3 regions of the Listeria rocourtiae subsp. hofi genome follow, and region 2 is predicted to be linked to each of the others. Evidence: predicted binding sites of a transcription regulator. Region 2 holds the regulator's gene; each other region holds the start of a gene.

Region 1 (6,970 bases), on a different contig from region 2:
CCCAATCGCAACCAACTGCTCGTCGTCATCAAACACCCCAACATGAAACGTTGTCTTATCCTCATCTCCTGGATAGACAAGTGCCTCCACTGGATGATCCGGAATCAGCACGCGGTGGCGCAAATCGTGTGTTTGGGTGGCTTCTATAAACCGTGTTTCCATCTATACCATTCCCTCTCTCAAAAGCAAGTTACTTGGAATGATTGTACCCAATTTTTCGGGATTTAGCAACGATTATTGTGCGGTTTTCGCGAATTCTGCTTCACGCAGAGTCACTCGGCGAACTTTTCCGGAATCGGTTTTTGGTAAGCTTTCGACAAACTCGATACGTCGTGGATATTTATACGGCGCGGTGTGTTCTTTCGTGAAATTCTGCAATTCTTTCACAAGCGCTGTATCGCCAACAAACTCGTCTTTCAAAACGATGAAAGCTTTCACTACCGTACCACGAATCTCATCAGGGCTTGCTACAACAGCAACCTCTTTCACACTCGGATGATTTGTCAATGCATCCTCAACTTCAAATGGACCAATCGTGTAGCCGGAACTAATGATAATATCGTCGTTGCGACCCTGGAACCAGTAATAATCGTCCTCATCACGATACGCGCGGTCGCCGGAAACGAAATAATCGCCACGAATCGCTTTTTCCAAACGCTCTGGTTCTTTGTAGTATTCTTGGAACAGCGCTGGGAAATCTTTGCGCATCGCGATATCGCCAATTTCACCAACGCCAACAGGTTGCCCATTTTCATCAATAATTGCCATGTACTCTGGCATAATCGGCTTGCCCATCGATCCCGGACGAATCGGAAAATCAACAAGCGTACCAATCAGAAGTGTACTCTCGGTTTGACCATAACCATCGCGCACTTTAATGTCAAAATTGTCTTGAAAAACTGTTATCACTTCGCGGTTTAGTGGCTCTCCAGCAGAAACAGCGCTACGCAAATGACTCAAATCATACGTATCCAAATGATCCGCCTTCGCCATCAAACGGTATTCCGTCGGCGTACAGCACAACACATTCACCTTCCTATCTTGCAAAAGTTCCAACTGCTTTGCAGGACGAAAACGCCCATTATAAATGAAGCCCGTCGCGCCTTTGCCTAAAACAGATAAGAACGGCGACCAAACCCATTTTTGCCAGCCAGGCCCCGCTGTTGCCCAAACGGTATCACTCTCACGAATATCCAACCAGTGATCTGCTGCAATTCGAATGTGCGCATAACCCCAGCCATGTACATGCACAACGCCCTTCGGATTTCCCGTCGTGCCTGAGGTAAAGGCCAGCAAACATGGATCATCCTTGCGCGTGGCTACTTTTTCAAATTGCACCTTAGCGGTATCAACCAACTGCTGATAACTCTGCCAACCATCAATCGCGCTATCTCTACCAACAACAATTCGCGTCACAACACTCGGCATGTCCATAATTTTATCAAATTCTGCTGTACAACTCGCATCCGCAATGATTGCCCTCACATCCGCATGATGAATCCGATACTCCAAATCATGCGCCTTCAAAAGCTCTGAAGCTGGAATAATAATCGCACCAGTCAGCCAAATACCCATGTAAACTGCGTACGTCTCGAGCAGCCGTGGCATCATAACGATTACGTGGTCACCTTTTCCAATTCCAGAATCCTTCATCACATTTGCAAAACGATTAGCTGTTTCTAATAATCGATGATACGACCATTCCTTCACTATCCCAGCTTCATTTTCCCAAATCAACGCCGTCTTCTCTGAGTCAAACTGCGCAATCTCATCCGTAATATTATAAAATTCAGGGGCAATTAAATTTTCTGATTTCATTTGGAAACATCTCCTTGGTTTAGGTTTTTTATGACCTGATACTAATATATGGTACTATATCAAACAAGCCAAAGCAAATAAAAGACACAAACCGCATACCTATGCTAAAATAAAGAATAATCAAGAGGGGAGAACAATACATGTCTAAAGAAAGCTATATGCGTGATGCTCTAATCGAAGCCGAAAAAGCACGTGAAAAAGGAGAAGTACCAATCGGCGCGGTTGTCGTGCTTAATGGAGAAATTATCGGGCGAGCGCATAATCTCCGTGAAACAACAAAAAACGCCATCACACACGCCGAAATCCTCGCGATTCAGGATGCCTGTAAAACTCAGGATGCATGGCGACTAGAAGGTGCTGATTTATACGTCACGCTCGAACCTTGTCCAATGTGTAGCGGCGCGATTCTACTTTCCCGCATCGCTAACGTTTATTACGGAGCTGTTGATCCAAAAGCTGGAACCGCAGGGACGCTCATGAATCTGCTCCAAGATTCGCGCTTCAATCATCAATGTGAAGTCGAAGCAGGAATCTTAGCTGATGAATGCGGTGCTATCCTTACTAATTTTTTCCGAGATTTGCGTGCGAGAAAGAAACAGCAAAAAGAGTCTTAATGCCTATTTTAATGCAAGGAACATCCATTATATTATCATTTGTGAATAAATGTGCAATAAACTGATAGTACTTAACTAAGCCGTCTGTCTCATTTTATCCCTCCATGTTTTCCCTTATGAAAATAGAACCAAAAGAACTAAACAAATTTAGGCTGAAATGAGATAGAATAAGAATTAGATAAAATTTATTCTAATTAGACGACTCTTTCATATTTATGTGAGAAAATAGACAAAGTGTGAAAATAGAAATATTTCTTGCGGAATAGGGGATTTTCGCATTTGTTCTTTCTCTGCGTAAACATTTGTGAACTAAAATACAACCGAGCGTAATTGTATTCACTGTTTTTCACAAGTGATTAATGTGTATAGTAAAGAGTCGGCCAATTATAATAACACAAAACAAAAGGGATTAAATGCCCGAATATCACAAAAAGGAGGAAAAAAGGTGGATAAACTTTTCTTAGCTAGACTTCAATTCGGATCAACAACTGTGTTCCATTTCTTATTTGTACCACTTTCTATTGGACTTGTATTTATGGTTGCTCTCATGGAAACGTTGTATGTTGTGAAGAAAAAAGAAGTCTACAAAAAAATGTCGAAGTTCTGGGGGCATTTGTTCTTAATTAACTTCGCTGTTGGGGTTGTAACCGGGATTATTCAGGAGTTCCAATTTGGAATGAACTGGTCAGATTACTCGCGGTTCGTGGGGGATGTATTTGGAGCGCCACTTGCAATTGAAGCGCTACTTGCTTTCTTTATGGAATCAACGTTTATCGGGCTATGGATTTTCGGCTGGGACCGCTTGAATAAGAAATTACATTTAATGTGTATTTGGCTTGTTGCACTGGGCACGGTTTTTTCTGCGTTCTGGATCTTAGCAGCAAACTCGTTCATGCAACATCCAGTAGGGTTCCAAGAAATTAATGGTCGTGCGGAAATGAATGATTTCTGGGCGCTTATTACGAATGGACAGTTACTTGTGGAGTTCCCACACGTTATTTTTGGTGCGTTCGCGACCGGGGCATTCTTTGTGGCTGGGGTCAGCGCATACAAATTACTTAAAAAGCAAGATGTGGACTTTTTCCGTAAGTCGTTCCAAATCGCGCTTGTGCTCGTTATTATTGGTGGTTTTGGTACGGCCTTTAGTGGTCACCAGCAAGCACAATATCTCGTTAAAACACAACCGATGAAAATGGCTGCAACGGAAGGGATTTGGGAAGATACAGCCGATCCGGCACCGTGGACGATGATCGCGGGTATTGATGTTGATAACCAGAAAAATACGTGGGAAGTCAACATTCCCTATGCGCTAAGTTTCCTTTCGTACTCGACGTTCTCTGGCAGTGTGCAAGGTATGAAATCGCTACAAGCAGAGTATCAAGAGAAGTACAAAGATCGTTTCGGGGCGGATATGAACTACATTCCTCCTGTTAAAACGTCATTCTGGAGCTTCCGTATTATGGTGCTTTCTGGTATGTTGATGATTCTATTCGGCTTGTGGGGAGCTTTCCTTGCATGGCGTAAAAAACTAACAACGTCAAAATGGTATCTACGTTTGATGATTCCGATGATTGCTTTCCCATTCATCGCGAACTCAATGGGCTGGATTATGACGGAAGTTGGGCGTCAACCGTGGGTAGTCTTTGGCTACATGTCAACGGCAGACGGGGTTTCACCGAACGTTTCGGCGGGCTCGATATTGTTCTCGCTCATTGCGTTTTCGGCGATTTATTTAGCGCTCGCGATTGTACTCGTGTGGCTATTTGTTCGTGAAATTAAGGCTGGACCTGACGCGCATAATCATGATAAGAAAAAAGGCAAAAAAGCGCCTGCGTCTGTCGATCCATTTGATTTAAAGGGGGCGAATTAAGATGGAATTAAACGAACTGTGGTTCCTTTTAGTTGCTGTGCTTTTCATCGGATTCTTTTTCTTGGAAGGCTTTGATTTCGGTGTTGGGATTTCGACTCGTTTTGTTGCTCGGAATGATTTGGAGCGTCGTGTTTTGATTAATACGATTGGTCCGTTCTGGGATGCGAATGAGGTTTGGTTGCTGACGGCTGGGGGTGCGATTTTTGCGGCGTTTCCTAACTGGTATGCGACGATGTTTAGTGGGTATTATATTCCACTTGTGTTCTTCTTGCTGGCGCTCATTGGTCGCGGTGTTTCGTTTGAATTCCGCGGGAAACATGACACGAAGGCTTGGGTGAAGACGTGGGATTGGGTTATTTTTATCGGTAGTATTTTGCCTCCGTTCTTACTTGGCGTCTTGTTCTCGTCCCTTGTTGCGGGAATGCCGATTAATAGTGAGATGAATATGAATGCAGGATTCTTTGATTACATTACGCCGTTCTCGCTTATGGGTGGGTTGACGGTAACGCTGATTTGTTACTTCCATGGTTTGCTATTTATTACGCTTCGTACGCATGATGATCTTCGTGAGCGCGCGACTCGTATTGCCAAACGGATGTGGTTTGTAACAGTTCCTGTGCTTGCTATTTTTGTGGTGATGGCGTTCTTCTATACAGATATTTTCCAAGTTCGCCCGATTTTGTTACCGATTATGATAGGTGCAACGGTCGTGTTCTACGTAATCTCTGCGCTTGCGCTTTGGAAGGGGCGCGAAGGTTGGGCGTTTGCCTTTAGTGGACTTGGAATTGTTGGGACGATCGGTGCGATTTTTGCAGGATTGTTCCCGCGTGTCATGATTAGTTCAACGAGTTCGTTGTATGATTTGACGATTCATAATGCAGCATCCGGCGATTATTCGCTAAAAGTAATGACAATCGTGGCTCTGACGCTTTTGCCGTTCGTACTAGGTTATCAAATCTGGAGCTATTATGTGTTCCGCAAGCGTGTATCCAGTAAGGAGAAAATGACGTACTAATGGGTAGAGATTTATTGAAATACCAAGGTATAAAACCAATCCTTGCCATGCTAGCCGTCCTGACAATCGTTCAGGGCGCGGCTATCATTGCGATGGCGAAATACTTAGCAACTGCGATTACGACACTGTTTCACGGAGATTCGTGGGCAGACGCGCTGTTCGATTTAGGCCTCTTTGCGGGGGCTTATCTCGTACGGCATTTTTTGAATGTATGGAAACGCAAAATTGTATATGACTATGCCGCAAAAACGGGAACTGCGATGCGTGAGTCTTTGCTTTCTAAACTGTTTCTACTTGGGCCGCGATTTACGAGTGCGGAAGGGACAGGAAAAGTGGTGACGATGGTCATGGAAGGTGTCGCTGATTTCCGTCGTTATTTGGAGTTATTTTTGCCGAAGTTGATGAACATGTCGATTATTCCGGCGATGATTTTAATCTACGTATTTATGGAAGATACGACATCGGGCGTGATTCTAATTTTGACGTTACCGATTTTGATTCTATTTTTGGTGATGATTGGGCTGGCAACGAGGGCTCAAGCGGATCGCCAGTTTGAGACGCACCGGGTTTTGTCGAATCATTTTGTGGATTCATTAAAAGGACTTGAAACGCTCAAGTATCTCGGGATTAGTCGCTCGCATGAGGGGAATATTGCGAAAGTGAGTGAGGATTATCGAAAAGCGACGATGGGGACTTTGCGGATGGCGTTTTTGTCTTCGTTTGCGCTGGACTTCTTTACGATGCTTTCGGTCGCAACGGTGGCGGTGTTTCTTGGGCTAGGCTTGATTGAGTCGACGATGATTTTGCAGCCGGCACTCGCGATTCTTATTTTAGCTCCGGAGTACTTTTTACCAGTTCGTGAGGTTGGTTCGGACTATCATGCGACGCTGGATGGGCAGGAGGCTGGACGTGTGATTCAGGAGATTATTGACAAGGATATGACGGAGGTTGTGACTGGTCAAGTTTTGGATTATGACGCAAGTACATCATTTACTTTGGAAAATGTGACGGTGCAGCACCAGCCGGATTCGCCGATATCGCTTGATGCGGCAAATTTTACGGTGTCGGGTTTTGAAAAAATCGGTATTATCGGTGCGACGGGGGCTGGGAAGTCAACGATGATTGATGTTTTAAGTGGTTTTTTGGAACCGACAGATGGTGCATTTTTGTGGAATGAGGAGGAGCGTGTGGGGTTGCGTGATGCGGCTTGGCAGAGTCAGGTGACGTATATTCCGCAACATCCTTATTTGTTCCATGAGACTGTACGGGAAAATATTCGATTTTATGCGCCGGATAGTGATGATGCAGCGGTGGAGCAGGCGGCGAATGCGGCTGGGTTGCGTGATTTAGTTGCGGAGCTTGATGAGGGTTACGATACGCTTGTTGGTGAGGCTGGGCGCATACTTAGTGGCGGTCAGGAGCAACGGATTGCGATTGCGCGGGCGTTTTTGAGTGATCGCCGGATTGTGCTGATGGATGAGCCGACTGCGCATTTGGATATTGAGACGGAGTATGAGTTGAAGCAGCCGATGCTTGATTTGTTCGCGGATCGTCTTGTCTTTTTTGCGACGCATCGGTTGCATTGGATGCTTGAAATGGACCGGATTATTGTGCTTGATCATGGCGCGATTGTGGAAGTTGGCACGCACGCAG
Region 2 (6,970 bases):
AAAAAAGTATGCAGTGTCAATCGGTTAGCCCATATTTTAATAATTTGATTGGATGCAAAAAACTGTTCTGCTTCAAGCCAACTCATATCTACATGTTGCAAAAAATTCACGAGTGCCGGCTGATGATTCTGTGTTTGAAGCGCGATTGCTTGTCTTATGAATGTGGTAGGTTCTGTAAATGGCTCCACCATGCCTAATTTATGAAGCCTAATCTGCGTTATTTCTGCTTTTGTGAACACAGTCATCCCTCCTGTATTTTTCGCAATAAGTTTTTCATTCCTTCTATCATAGCGGTTGGCAGTTCAAATTGATAGTACGTGCTGATAAATTGCGAGATATCTTCAAATAATGCTATTTCTTCCCACATCGCTTGCCAATTAGTCTCCAGCGAGTAATCTGCAAAAATCGATGGTAAGCGCTCTAAATGTACCGAATTCAGCCATAATTCGATGTTTCGTCCTGAAAAAGAGGTATTTCGTCCAGCAATTCGGGCTTGTTCTTCTAGTAGCGGTAAGAGATAGTTTTCGCGGATTCCCGCTTGGATACTCTGTACAAACCAGATTTCCTCCCGTTTTAGGAACTTAGCAACGTAATGCAATTCAAACCAGAACTCGTTTACGATTTTATCAAAAGTTAGTTTTGTCATCGGAAGCTTCGATTGTTCGTGGACGCATCGTTTTATTTGCTCAGTATGCGCATCTTTATCTATTAATATTTCCATTTTTTCATAGTACGGGAACGGGTTTTCTAAAAATGTAATTGGCCAGAAGGAAAAATCGACCTTAATACCACTTTGGAAGATAACGAGTTGTGTTGCCACTTCTCCGGCTGGTGAATCCATATGTAATGGAGTCTCGATTAGTACGTCACCGATTTCCTTCAACCATTCCACTTTTCTTCCAAATAGTAATTCTCCACTGAACCAGACGTTTATATCTAAATCTGATAGTTCATCTACGCCTTGTTGTTTTGCTAGCGATCCTTCTAGCACGAGCGCGCGGACTTGTTCTTGCTTTTTGGCCCACATTATAATTTCTTCTAACATTGCTCCCCACCTCATAAAAAAGCCAAACACATTGTTTGGCTCTAATAGTTATTTATTCGGATAATTTTCTAAGAAGTAAATCAATGTTTGTAGCTCCGTTGTTAAATCGATGTGATGCACGCGAACGTGTTTTGGTACGCTGATACGTGCCGGTGTAAAGTTCAGAATCCCCTTCACATCTGCTTCTAGCAAGCGATCAACAGTTGTTTGTGCTTCATCTGATGGCACTGTCAAAATTACGACTTCAACTTTGTTCTCTTTCAGCAAATCTTGCATATCGTTTAAATGATAAATTGGAATGTCTTGTTGTACCGTTCCAACTTTACTAGTGTCAACGTCAAAAGCCGCGACAATTTTTATATTATTATTTTTCATGAAATTGTAGTGTAAGAGTGCGGTCCCCAAATTACCAACACCGATAATAGCTACGTTCGTTTGCTTATCTTGGCTCAGCGTCTTGCTAAAGAAGTCCAAAATGTAGGACACATTGTAGCCATAACCTTTCTTGCCAAGTGCTCCAAAGTAGGAGAAATCGCGACGAATCGTTGCTGAATCAACTTTCACAGCCTCGCTTAATTCCGCGGATGATACGCGTTCTTTCCCTGATTCATGTAAATACTTTAAATAACGGTGATAAAGCGGCAAACGCTTTGCTGTGGCTTGTGGAATCTTGCCCGTTTCCTCGATCATGTTTGTTTCCCTTCTTCCTTTTGATTTTAAATGGACGGTGGCTGTTGCGCACCATCCTTGTGCTATGAAACATGGAGATATAACAAAAACGATTGCGCCAATTTCTATCGTTGTTCATTTCACATGCTTGCTTATTCACTATAAACATTTCACATAGATTTCACAATGTTTTTGCTCAAATTATATGTTACTATTTTGTTACAACGCTTGTTGAATTCCATTATACAGTAAAAGATACCACATTGCTAGTCTTTTCACAAGTGGAAGTTTGTGAATTTAATTTTCGTAAGCGTTTCCTTTCTCAAGCCATTGCTTCTCTCCTTGCTTTACGATAAACTAGGAGGATAGAGATTTTGGAAGGTGAAGGGGACGTTAAAAATGATACTTTTGCAAGTACAGCAGATTGTCAAAAATTTTGGCGCTGAAACGATATTAGAAAATATAAAATTAGAAGTACAAACAAATGATCGGATTGCTCTTGTTGGTCGAAATGGTGCGGGTAAATCGACACTCTTAAAAATTATTGCTGGGCAGATGAGTTATGATGGCGGCACGATTTCAAAGCCAAAACATGTTCAAATAGGTTATTTAGCGCAAAACACGGGGCTTGAGTCTTCAAAAACGATTTGGAATGAAATGCTAGACGTTTTTACAGGATTACAGGCAATGGAACAAGATTTACGCGCGCTTGAGGAACGTCTTGGTGAACCTGCTATTTATGAGAACCAGGAGCAGTATGAGCAGACAATGAAGGAATATGATTCATTGCAGCACGCATTTAAGGAACAAGGTGGGTACCAATATGAGGCTGATATTCGGTCCGTCTTACATGGCTTGCGATTTTTCGAAGCGGATTATGAAAAACTGATTGCATCGCTTAGCGGCGGTCAAAAAACGCGGCTTGCTTTAGCGAAACTGCTTCTGGCGCGCCACGATATTCTGATTCTTGATGAGCCTACGAACCATTTAGATATTGAGACCCTTTCTTGGCTTGAGACTTACTTGCAAAATTACAAAGGTGCCCTGCTCATCGTTTCGCATGACCGCTATTTCTTGGATAAAGTAGTAAATCAAGTGTACGAGATTAGTCGGACACATATTGATCGCTACGTTGGCAATTATTCGCGTTACCTCGTTCAAAAGCAAGCAAAATTAGAACAGCAATGGAAGGAATTCGATAAACAACAGGAGAAAATCGCAAAATTAGAAGATTTTGTGGCACGTAATATTGTGCGGGCTTCAACGACAAAACGGGCACAGAGCCGCCGTAAACAGCTGGAGAAATTGGATCGGTTAGATCGTCCACAAGGCAGTGAAAAAACAGCACACTTCGGATTCCAATTTGAGCGTTCTAGTGGTAAGGATGTCTTGTTTGTGGAGGCGTTGGCAATTGGTTATACGGTTGATAAGCGTATCGCGCAGAAGCTTACTTTCGATATGAAGCGTCATGAAAGTATCGCGCTTGTTGGGCCGAATGGAATTGGGAAATCGACGTTGCTAAAAACATTGATTGGTGATATTCCGGCACTTTCTGGTGATTATCGTTTTGGGACGAACGTTCAGATTGGTTATTATGATCAAGAACAGGCAAAACTTGATTCTAATAAATCGATTTTGCATGAGCTTTGGGATGATTATCCGGAGCTGAATGAGCAGGAGATTCGCACAACATTGGGCAATTTTTTATTTTCTGATGATGATGTTTTGAAAGTAGTTAATACGCTTAGTGGTGGTGAAAAAGCGCGTGTTGCTCTGGCGAAATTGACATTGATTGGCGCTAATTTGCTGATTCTCGATGAGCCAACCAACCATTTGGACATTGAGAGTAAGGAAGTTCTTGAGGCCGCATTGATTGATTTTGAAGGGACGATTTTGTTTGTTTCGCATGACCGGTACTTTATCAATCGGATTGCTTCTAAAGTTGTAGAAATGCATCCAGAACACGCGCAGGTCTACCTTGGAGATTATGATTATTATCAAGATAAAATCGCAGAGCAAAAGGAGCACGCAAGACTTGACGCTTTGCAAAAACAGCAAGAAAATCCCCAGAACAAGCAATTGGCGACGAATAAGCATGCCTATCACTTGGATAAGGAACAGCAAAAAGTGTTGCGCCAGAAAAAGCGAAAATTAGAAGAAATCGAGACGCGGATGGAAGAAACGGATTCCAAAATTAATGAGATTGAGCAAGAACTTTTGGACCCTGTGGTGTATCAAGATCACGAGGCGGCCTATGAACGAACAGAGCGGCTCGATATTCTAAAACAATTGAGTGAGGACTTGATGGATGAATGGACAATTTTGAGTGAGGAATTAGAAGAATAGATAAAAATAGGATTTTCCATTATTGATTTGATGGAGAATCCTATTTTTCAGCAATAAATATGTAAATCACTTGGGGTCTTAGCCCAATAGTAACCTTACTTAAGAAAAATATCTTCTTGGAATGCCCCTTTGCTTATTTAATAATTTAGTTCTCTTACTGTCTTTATAAACATACAAATCATTTCTGTATTTATAATTATTTGCATATTGTTTGATTGTTATATAGGCTTTCTTCCCTTTAAATTCACTAATAACGCCATATACGGAGAATGCCGCAGCGGTCCATCCAAGGCCTGGCACTAACCCTAATCCAATCAGCACAACAGCAGCGCTTGCTTTATTAACCTTAGTCATTGTCGCTGTGACTTTTCTAGTCGTTATTAATTTCATAGAACTACTAGGGCTTCTCATTAATGATCTCGGAGCCAGCTCATTTTCAGTGGATACATTGATTGTTCCAGCTCTCTCACCGTCAATTATGATGTCTGTTTTAACCATGTCCAAGCTTTTCTGTTGCTGATAGTTGATATCTATTCTTGAACCATCTTCATCAGTGATTGTAGCCGTTTTGTTTTCAGCATCTACTGTTATTTCATTTTCTTTTTTAGTATTTTTATCAATCACAAGAAACGAGTCTCTATGCTCTTGTGATATAGAAATATTTGAATCTGAATAAATTATTTCATCTGTGCTATCAGCCTCTGCCGGTATTGCCACTGACACGACAAGCGCTCCTGCAAGTAATATTGTGACTACTCTCCTCATTTTTTATCATCCTCCATCGTATGTTTTTTTAAAGAACCAAATAGGATGTTAAGCAACAATAACATTAAAATACCAATCATTAGTACTACGCCTGAAATCCAGCTCATAAGAAATGCCACCAGTAAGAACAAAACTAATATAGTAAAGATACTATAAAATATTATTTTTATATTCATATTGATTCACCTCCTATCAATTATAATTTCACATGTTTCTATATCATTTGAAGATAATCCACATTATGTATCCGTTTACAATAAATATTACATTAATATTACTTAAATGTCAAATCGTTAACTTTTGGATGCATTTAATTACCAATAAACATATGGTACACAATTTAATAAGTTATATTTTGAATTATAAATATACTATCATTTGGACAAAGATATCTATAGAATTAAAAAATAACATCCTTGTATACTCCATTTTCTAAAATGAGTCCGGGACAAACTCCCATGTCAGCTTTCGCTGACATGGGAGTTTGTCCCGGACTCTGCTTTCTATCTTTGAAGTTGAATGTCAAGTCCTATCTCAACCTGCCAAATATACGCATTCATACTTGATTTAACAATATACTCAATTCCACTCTCGAATCTTAACGACTTTTCTCTTCGAAAGGTACAATGGAACGTTTTCTGTTTGAACATCGCTGTACTCTAAGCCAAACCAATTTTCTGGTGACGTTGTGAAATGCTTGATGAACAATTTGCTTTTCATAATCCCTCGTTGCCAGTTGGTAAGATCGGCCTCTGTGCTCAGCTCGTCTTTCACAATAACAAAGCAGAAATCTCCAAGCTTACGACCAATTTTGGCTGTATATTTCCGATTTTGTTGTGCGAGTGAGCCCTTTGATATGAGATCTTTCGCAATTTGATGTAGGAACACATTAATATCTTGCTCAACTCTAAAACCTAGTTTCAATTGCACGCGAATCACAAAATCACTCTCAAAACTCTCGACTGTATAATAGGCGGCATATGGGCTATCGACAACTTGAACGTTTACAAACCAGTAAACATCAGCGCGCTTTGGACGTTTGTCAAGAATCGACGCCATGACTTCATGCTCAACGCGATAAGGGTTGCGGCTACTCGTTAAATAAACAAGATTATGCGCAAATTTTGGATACGCCTCGTCTACTTTTAATTTGGCGAGCATTGGTACGAATTTTTTCAAGGATACGTTCTTTACTAGTTTCGTTTTTAGTTGGTAGCCGCTGAACCAGATATACATAAGTGCCATAATTGCTACGGCCATAATGACTGCGACGAAACCGCCGTGCATGAATTTCGCAGCGCTTGAGATGAAGAAGGCAAATTCCAAGATTCCAAATGTCATGAGAATAGCTGTTGTAACCAGTTTGGAGAATCCTTTTCGTAACAGGAACTGGAAAAGTAATACGGTCGTCATCAGCATTGTCACAGTAATTGATAGTCCGTACGCAGCTTCCATATGAGTCGAATCTTGGAAATAGAGCACAACGCCTACACAGGCAATCCAAAGCACTGTCGTCACAGTTGGAATATAAACTTGCCCTTTCGTCTCTGATGGGTAACGGATGCTTAGGCGCGGTAATAGATTGAGTGCGATTGCTTCTGAAACCAATGTATATGCGCCTGTTATCAAGGATTGGGAGGCAATAATTGCTGCTAATGTAGCGATCAATACGCCGTACATGATGAACGGTTCTGGCATGCTTTGGAAAAACGGATTCACAAATGGATCGTCTGAATTTTTGAGCGATATAATCCAAGCGCCTTGTCCGAAATAATTGAGTAGTAAGCAGACTTTAACGAATGGCCAAGTGATGTAGATATTTTTGCGTCCAACATGTCCTAAATCGGAATATAAAGCTTCTGCACCTGTTGTTGCTAGGAACACACTACCCAATATTAGGAATCCAGCTTTATTTTGATCACTAAAAAGTAATTCCACTGCGTAATATGGAGAAAATGCTTTAAAAATAGACAAGTCTCCAAGAATATTGATAATGCCAAGCACGCCTAGAATCGAAAACCAAAGAAACATCGTCGGCCCAAAAATTCGACCAATGAACATAGTTCCATATCTTTGCATAAAGAAAATACCGCTAAGTATAACGATAACAATGGTAACTATTAAAGTCGTGTTTCCAGTGAATAA
Region 3 (6,970 bases), on a different contig from region 2:
CGGAGCAAGTGGAATATTTATTCATGATTACTGAACTAAAAGTGTATGCGATGCGTGTTGGTATTGAGTCTATAAAACAAGACGCTGAGAAGATTACGATTCAGTTCTCAGAAGGCGGAACGCAAAATATGCGCGGCGACATGGTGATGCAGGTTATTGGCGAATATGGTCGCCAGATCGGTGTTGGCATGGATGGTCAGCAGCTTAGAATTACGGTTAACGTCAGCAAGAAACCACTCCAAGAATGGCTATTTGATTTGAAAACTTTGACGGATAAACTTTCAGAGGCGAAAAAAGAAGTTTCAGAATCAAACACAGAATAAGCGAATATCTAATCTTTAGAAAAGGCGGTGGCGTATAGATGGCTCAAAAAACAATGAAGAACTTAATGAAAGGCGCTGTTTGGCTAACGCTTGCGTCATTGCTATCTAAAATACTTAGCGCGGTTTACCGTATCCCTTTCCAGAACATGGTTGGGGATATTGGTTTTTATATATTTCAGCAAGTCTATCCGATTTATGGGATTGCGATGACGTTAGCTTTGGCGGGCTTTCCAATTATTGTGTCACGACTGATTGCTGAAGAAAAAAATGTTACGAAACGCGAAGAAATTTTTCAATCGGCGTTACAGGTTATGATGGGTGTGGGGCTTGTTTTTTTCCTCATGATTTTCTTTGGAGCCGAATTCATCGCTCGCGTTATGGGTGATGTCCACCTAACAATTCTGATTCGCGTCATCAGCTTTTCCTTTTTATTAATGCCGTTTTTAGCGAGTTTTCGAGGTTTTTTCCAAGGGCATGAACAGATGATTCCGACCGCGGTTTCACAGACTATCGAACAACTTGTGCGTGTTATTATCATTATCGCAGGAGCAACAGGAGCCGCCGCGCTTGGTTGGAACCTCTATATGACAGGTGCTGTAGCAATGAGTGGCGCTGTCATTGGTGGACTGGGAGCGCTTGGTACACTACTTTATTTCTATTGGCGCAAAAAGCCTGAGAAAATTACGCTCACAAAAAAATGGGCAAATGCGAAGTTCGTCAAACGCTTTTTAGCGCAGAGTATCGCCGTTTGTACTACAAGCGCGATGCTGATTCTTTTCCAACTATTAGACTCGTTCCAAGTTTACCGCCTTATGCGTGAATCCGGAATCGATGCTACTACTGCAAAAAGCTTAAAAGGAATTTATGATCGCGGTCAGCCGTTGCTACAACTAGGTTTGGTGCTGTGTATGGGTCTCGCACTTGCCATCGTACCAATGATTACGTCTGCAAAATCGCGTGGAGAAACAAAGGAATTACGCCGATCCGTCCTGCTCATCATCAAGCTCACTATTCTACTATCGGGAGCAGCAACACTAGGTCTTATCGCTATCATGCGTCCAACAAACCAAATGCTTTTCGAAACCGCAGCAGGAACCGGCGTCCTACAAATTTTCATTCTATCCCTATTCCTGAGCTCGCTAATCGTAACCATGAGTAGCATTCTCCAAGGATTCGGCAATATGGCGGGGCCTGCTGTTGCAGTCTGCGTCGGACTTATCGTCAAAATTGCTACAAACGCCATCCTTGTGCCACGATTCACGACATACGGCGCCTCGTGGTCCACCGTCATCGGTCTTGCGGCAACGCTTATTATGTGTTACATCCTGCTCAAGCGCCAACTACCAGTCCCGTTCATCCGCAAACACATGATTGGCTGGGCGCTACTCGCGTTTATATTAATGATTATTATTCCAATAACGTGGGAAGCAACTTGGCCACTCACAAGCCGAACAGGAAGTGCAATCCAAGCCTTGCTAGGAGCTCTAATCGGGGGCATCATCTTTTTCTATTGCATCATCAAATTCAAACTACTCACGACTCGCGACCTCGTCTATATGCCATTTGGATCGAAGCTAATGTGGCTCGCCAATAAAATTCACAAAAAATAACTATTTGCGCCTGAATCGAATTAGGCGAAGTTGACTGGTATAGTTGCAATTTTACGTTAATCGTGCGAAGATAAAGATAAATTTTACAAACAAAGGATGGATGAAAAATGGCAGGAACTATGCGTTTAGATAAATTTTTAAAAGTATCCCGACTAATCAAGCGCCGCACCGTCGCGAAAGAAGTCGCTGAAAAAGGCCGTATTTCGGTAAATGGTGTCGTTGCCAAACCAGGCACAAACGTTAAAGTAGAGGACGAACTTGTTATCAAATTCGGACAAAAAACGGTGACAGCACGCATTGATCGTTTAGAAGAAAATGCCCGTAAAGAAGTTGCAACAGAGATGTACACGATTTTAAAAGAAGAACGCAAAGATGAAGAATAAATGAAAATTCGAGTTTGAGACGCATGTCAGGTTTCAAGCTCTTTTTTCACATTCGAGGAGGAAAACAATGAAAGCCATCCTATACGTTGCCCATGGAAGTCGCCTACCCGAGAAAAACCGTGAATTTCGAGCTTTTGTCGCAGAGATAATGCAGAAAAGACCTGAATCTTGCCAAAAAATTGCTTTTCTAGAAAAAGAAGATGAATCTCTGCCACTCGTCGGTGAAGCAATGATTGCAGAAGGGGCAACGGAGATTACAGTCATGCCGATGCTGTTATTTCCCGCGATGCACGCAACAAAAGACATTCCAGAACATGTTGCTAAGCTACAATCTGCGCATCCGAGCGTGACATTTCACATTGCCGACACATTTGGTGCAGAGTTAGAAACAGTCAAGGTTGCAGCCACGCGCATTCGTGATGCTAAGCCAAGCTCTAACGCAACAATTCTGGTCATCGCTCATGGAAGCGCATCCTACGACGAACCGCGGAATCAGATGGAAAATGTCGTTGCTAAACTAAGCGCTGAGCTTGGCATTAAAGTCACACTTGGCATGCTCCACGGCGAACCGGACTACAAGCGAATCGCAGCGGAACTAACAGCAACAAAGAGCCCAGTTTACTGGATGCCTTACTTTCTTTTTACAGGCCAGCTCGTTGATAAAATTCGGACAGGGATCACAGAAATTAACTCGGATTTCTATGAAACTAGCTGTCTCGAACTAGACAAACAACTAGCAACCGCAGTTATTCGCAAAATTGAGGAGGCGCAACCATGAACGATGGCTATCCAGTGTTGCTACAGTTAACCGATAAAAACGTTACAATCATCGGTGGTGGTAAAATTGCAACTAGAAAAGCGCGAGGTCTTCTTATGACAGGAGCTAACATCACAGTCGTCGCCCCGTCATTCACAGAAGAGTTACAACAGATGGCTGTCTACCGAATCCAAGAAAAATATCAATCGACACATATCAAAACAGCATTTCTCATTTTCTGCTGTACGAATGATCCAGCAGTTAATACCCAAGTCACTAAGGATATAGCCACGCATCAACTAATTAACGACTGCACTGACAAGTCTAGATCAGACTTTTTCAACATGGCAACATTTCATCAAGAAGACCATCTAATCGCGATTTCGACAAATGGAGAGAATCCAGCTTGCACGACAGAAATCCTCCAAAATTTAAAACAAAGCGCTGATATTTGAGGCGCTTTTTTCAGTGTTTTCCCCCATACTAGAAGTAGGCCAATCCCTGTATAATTAAGTCATCTAATTTTACCACCAATTGTTCATTTGTTCACATGAAAACAGGAGGGAAACATATGTCGAAACAAAAATTACTCATGATTGGCAATGGGATGGCTGGTGTACGCACAATCGAAGAAATTCTAGGCCGCAATCCAGACAAATACGACATCACCATTATCGGGGATGAGCCATATCCGAACTACAATCGCATCATGCTGTCGAATATTCTACAAAACAAAATGACAACCCCAGAAATTATTCTCAATGACGAAACTTGGTATACATCCAACAACATCACACTACATACGAATGAACAAGCAATTCTAATCGACAGGCTTGCCAAAACGGTTACAACTACTAAGCGCAACCTCACTTACGACAAGCTTATTTTAGCGACCGGGTCACGTGCTTTCATTTTGCCAATCCCAGGTGCAGATTTAGAAGGTGTTCTCGGTTTCCGAACTATTGCTGATACCGAAAAAATGATTGAAATCTCTCAGAAATACAAAAGAGCGACTGTCATTGGCGGTGGCCTACTTGGCTTGGAGGCAGCGCGTGGGCTCCTTGATCAAGGCATGGATGTAACGGTAATTCACCTTGCAGATTGGCTGATGGAAACCCAGCTTGATGCAAAAGCAGGTGAACTTTTAAAAGCAGATCTTGAAGCGCAAGGCATGAAATTCCTTATGCAAAAAGCAACTTCCAAAATTCTCGGCAAATCACGTGCCACTGGCCTAGCTTTCAAAGATGGTTCGCAAATCGAAACAGATTTAGTTGTGATGGCAATCGGAATTAAGCCAGAAATCGAGCTAGCCCAACACGCCAACTTACCAACTGGGCGTGGCATCGTAGTTGATGATTTTATGAGAACCGCTGACCCAGCCATTTTTGCTGTTGGAGAATGTGCAGAACATAATGGAATCGCATACGGTCTTGTAGCGCCACTTTATGAGCAAGGCAAGGTGCTCGCAGACTACCTATGCGATATCGAAAATAAAGGATATCGTGGTAGCAAAATGTTCACCCAACTCAAAGTCTCTGGTTGTGATTTATTCTCAGCCGGTGATATCAAAGAAAATGCCGAAATTAAAGGCGTCACTATTTTTAACAGCATTGAAAATAAATACAAAAAAGTATTCATACGTGATGGAAAACTAGTTGGTGTTGTGCTTTATGGGGATACAACAGAAGGTAACAGGCTCTATAACCTGCTAAAAAAAGAAGAAGAACTAACCGATTTCACACTTGTTTCACTACTTCACAAATCGGGTGAATCCGAAAGTACAAGCGTTGCCGAAATGCCTGATGATGAATCTGTATGTGGTTGTAATGGCGTTACAAAAGGCGATATTACACGCGCGATCACGGACAAAGGCCTCACAACAATCGGTGAAGTAACTGCACACACAAAAGCAGGTGGTTCATGTGGGAAATGTAAACCAATCATTGGTGACATTCTGGAACACACACTCGGTGACGATTTCGTAAGCGCCGCACCAGCTGGAATTTGTGGATGTACAGACTTCACACGCGACCAACTCATCATTCAAATCCGCTCAAAACAATTACAAACCGCAAAAGAAGTTCGCCATGTGCTGGCGTTTCGTAATCCAGAAGGGTGCTCGAAATGTCGCCCAGCGCTCAATTATTATCTCAACATGATTTACCCACAGACACATGCCGATGAACCAGAAAGTCGCTACGTCAACGAAAGACTGCACGCCAATATCCAAAATGACGGCACTTATTCGGTAATTCCAAGGATGTATGCAGGCCAAACAGATCCACAACAGCTTATAAAAATTGCCAAAGTCGCTGAAAAATACGATATCCCATTACTAAAATTAACAGGCGGACAACGCATCGGCCTATACGGAGTAAAAAAAGAAGACCTACCAAAAATTTGGGAAGAACTCGACATGCGCTCCGGTTTTGCATACGGAAAAACATTACGCACCGTTAAATCATGCGTCGGATCGAAATTTTGCCGTTTTGGTACACAAGATGCACTTGCACTCGGCGAAGCGCTAGAACGCCAATTTGAATTTGTCGACACGCCACATAAATTTAAAATGGGTGTCTCTGGTTGTCCAAGAAGCTGTGTCGAATCAGGTATCAAAGACTACGGCATTATCTGCGTGGAGAATGGCTACCAAATTTACATCGGTGGGAACGGCGGGACAGAAGTCAAAGAAGCACAGCTCCTAACCACCGTTTCGACGGAACAAGAAGTACTCGACATTTGTAGCGCCTTCGTCCAATATTACCGTGAAACAGGTGTTTATATGGAGCGGACTGCGCCGTGGCTCGAACGAATGGGCATGGAGCACATCAGCAGCATCATTCTCGATCCAATCGAACAAGCAAAACTAAAAGCTGCACTAGACGAGGCACTTGCTGGCCGGACTGACCCATGGAAACAAGTTTTACAAGATAATGAAAAACAAAAACTATATCACGTAGAAAGAGTGTGACTGCGATGAAGAAAAGCTATATAGCAGATTTAGAAAGTTTGATGCCACTCATTGGGTGTGAAGTAATCATGGATGGCGCTAAAATAGCATTATTTCGACTATCTGATGACAACGTGAAAGCTATTGAAAACCGCTGTCCACATAAAAATGGGCCCTTGGCAGAAGGTACTGTATCTGGAACTGACGTTTTCTGTCCACTTCATGACTATAAAATTTCACTAGAAACCGGATTGGTCGCAGCGCCTGATGAAGGCTGTGTTAAAACTTATGAGACGCTAGTTGAAAATGGAAAAATCTATTTGGTAACGAACGCATGACGAACATCTATCTCATTGGAGCGGGTCCAGGCGATCCAGGACTTCTGACACTAAAAGGCCGACGTCACTTAGAGACGGCAGATGTCATTATTTATGATCGACTTGTCAACCCAATACTACTCTATTTAGCAAAAAAAGACGCTAAATTTCTATATTGCGGGAAATTGCCACATCATCACATCATGCGTCAAGAGCAAATCAATGCTGCAATCATTGCGAATGCCACGCAAGGTAAAAAAGTAGTGCGTCTCAAAGGCGGGGACCCAGCTATTTTCGGACGTGTTGGTGAAGAAATGAAAGCTATATCAGATGCAGGATTAACCTATCAAGTCGTTCCAGGAATTACATCAGGTTCTGCAACTGCAATTTATGCGGGAATTCCCCTAACGCATCGCGACCATAATGGGCACGTCACTTTTGCAACGGGTCATCAGAAAAATAATGCTCTCACAGAAATTGATATGACGACACTCGCGCTCGGTGGCACACTAGCTTTTTACATGGGTATCGAAAACTTACCGCGTATTTGCGAAAAAATCAGCAAGCAACCAAATCTTGCAGAACTCCCGGTTGCAATCATCGAATGGGGAACACTTGGACGCCAAAAAG

Evidence for each region. Region 2 encodes Rex, which represses fermentation and respiration genes when NADH is low (regulators of the CRP and FNR family bind a similar motif). Its sites were predicted from a motif close to TTGTGAAATATTTCACAA; they were not measured.
Region 1: R8925_RS04745 (cytochrome ubiquinol oxidase subunit I) is a predicted target of Rex. The motif match lies at 2,648-2,665, and genes of this name have one in related genera.
Region 3: nirB (nitrite reductase large subunit NirB) is a predicted target of Rex. The motif match lies at 3,608-3,625, and genes of this name have one in related genera.

The regions. Positions count from the first base shown of each region.
Region 1 is NZ_CAUYTL010000006.1:51,707-58,676, forward strand. Features, by position in the region: gene R8925_RS04730 (GNAT family N-acetyltransferase) at 1-162, opposite strand, end outside; gene R8925_RS04735 (acetate--CoA ligase) at 235-1,818, opposite strand; gene tadA (tRNA adenosine(34) deaminase TadA) at 1,959-2,432, shown strand; gene R8925_RS04745 (cytochrome ubiquinol oxidase subunit I) at 2,878-4,302, shown strand; gene cydB (cytochrome d ubiquinol oxidase subunit II) at 4,304-5,317, shown strand; gene cydD (thiol reductant ABC exporter subunit CydD) at 5,317-6,970, shown strand, end outside.
Region 2 is NZ_CAUYTL010000019.1:908-7,877, forward strand. Features, by position in the region: gene R8925_RS09255 (DNA glycosylase AlkZ-like family protein) at 1-239, opposite strand, end outside; gene R8925_RS09260 (aminoglycoside 6-adenylyltransferase) at 242-1,045, opposite strand; gene R8925_RS09265 (redox-sensing transcriptional repressor Rex) at 1,094-1,735, opposite strand; gene R8925_RS09270 (ABC-F family ATP-binding cassette domain-containing protein) at 2,114-4,060, shown strand; gene R8925_RS09275 (hypothetical protein) at 4,160-4,783, opposite strand; gene R8925_RS09280 (hypothetical protein) at 4,822-5,001, opposite strand; gene R8925_RS09285 (KUP/HAK/KT family potassium transporter) at 5,405-6,970, opposite strand, start outside.
Region 3 is NZ_CAUYTL010000028.1:21,577-28,546, reverse strand. Features, by position in the region: gene mfd (transcription-repair coupling factor) at 1-323, shown strand, start outside; gene R8925_RS11815 (putative polysaccharide biosynthesis protein) at 362-1,933, shown strand; gene R8925_RS11810 (RNA-binding S4 domain-containing protein) at 2,053-2,316, shown strand; gene R8925_RS11805 (sirohydrochlorin chelatase) at 2,384-3,094, shown strand; gene R8925_RS11800 (precorrin-2 dehydrogenase/sirohydrochlorin ferrochelatase family protein) at 3,091-3,528, shown strand; gene nirB (nitrite reductase large subunit NirB) at 3,645-6,044, shown strand; gene nirD (nitrite reductase small subunit NirD) at 6,050-6,361, shown strand; gene cobA (uroporphyrinogen-III C-methyltransferase) at 6,358-6,970, shown strand, end outside.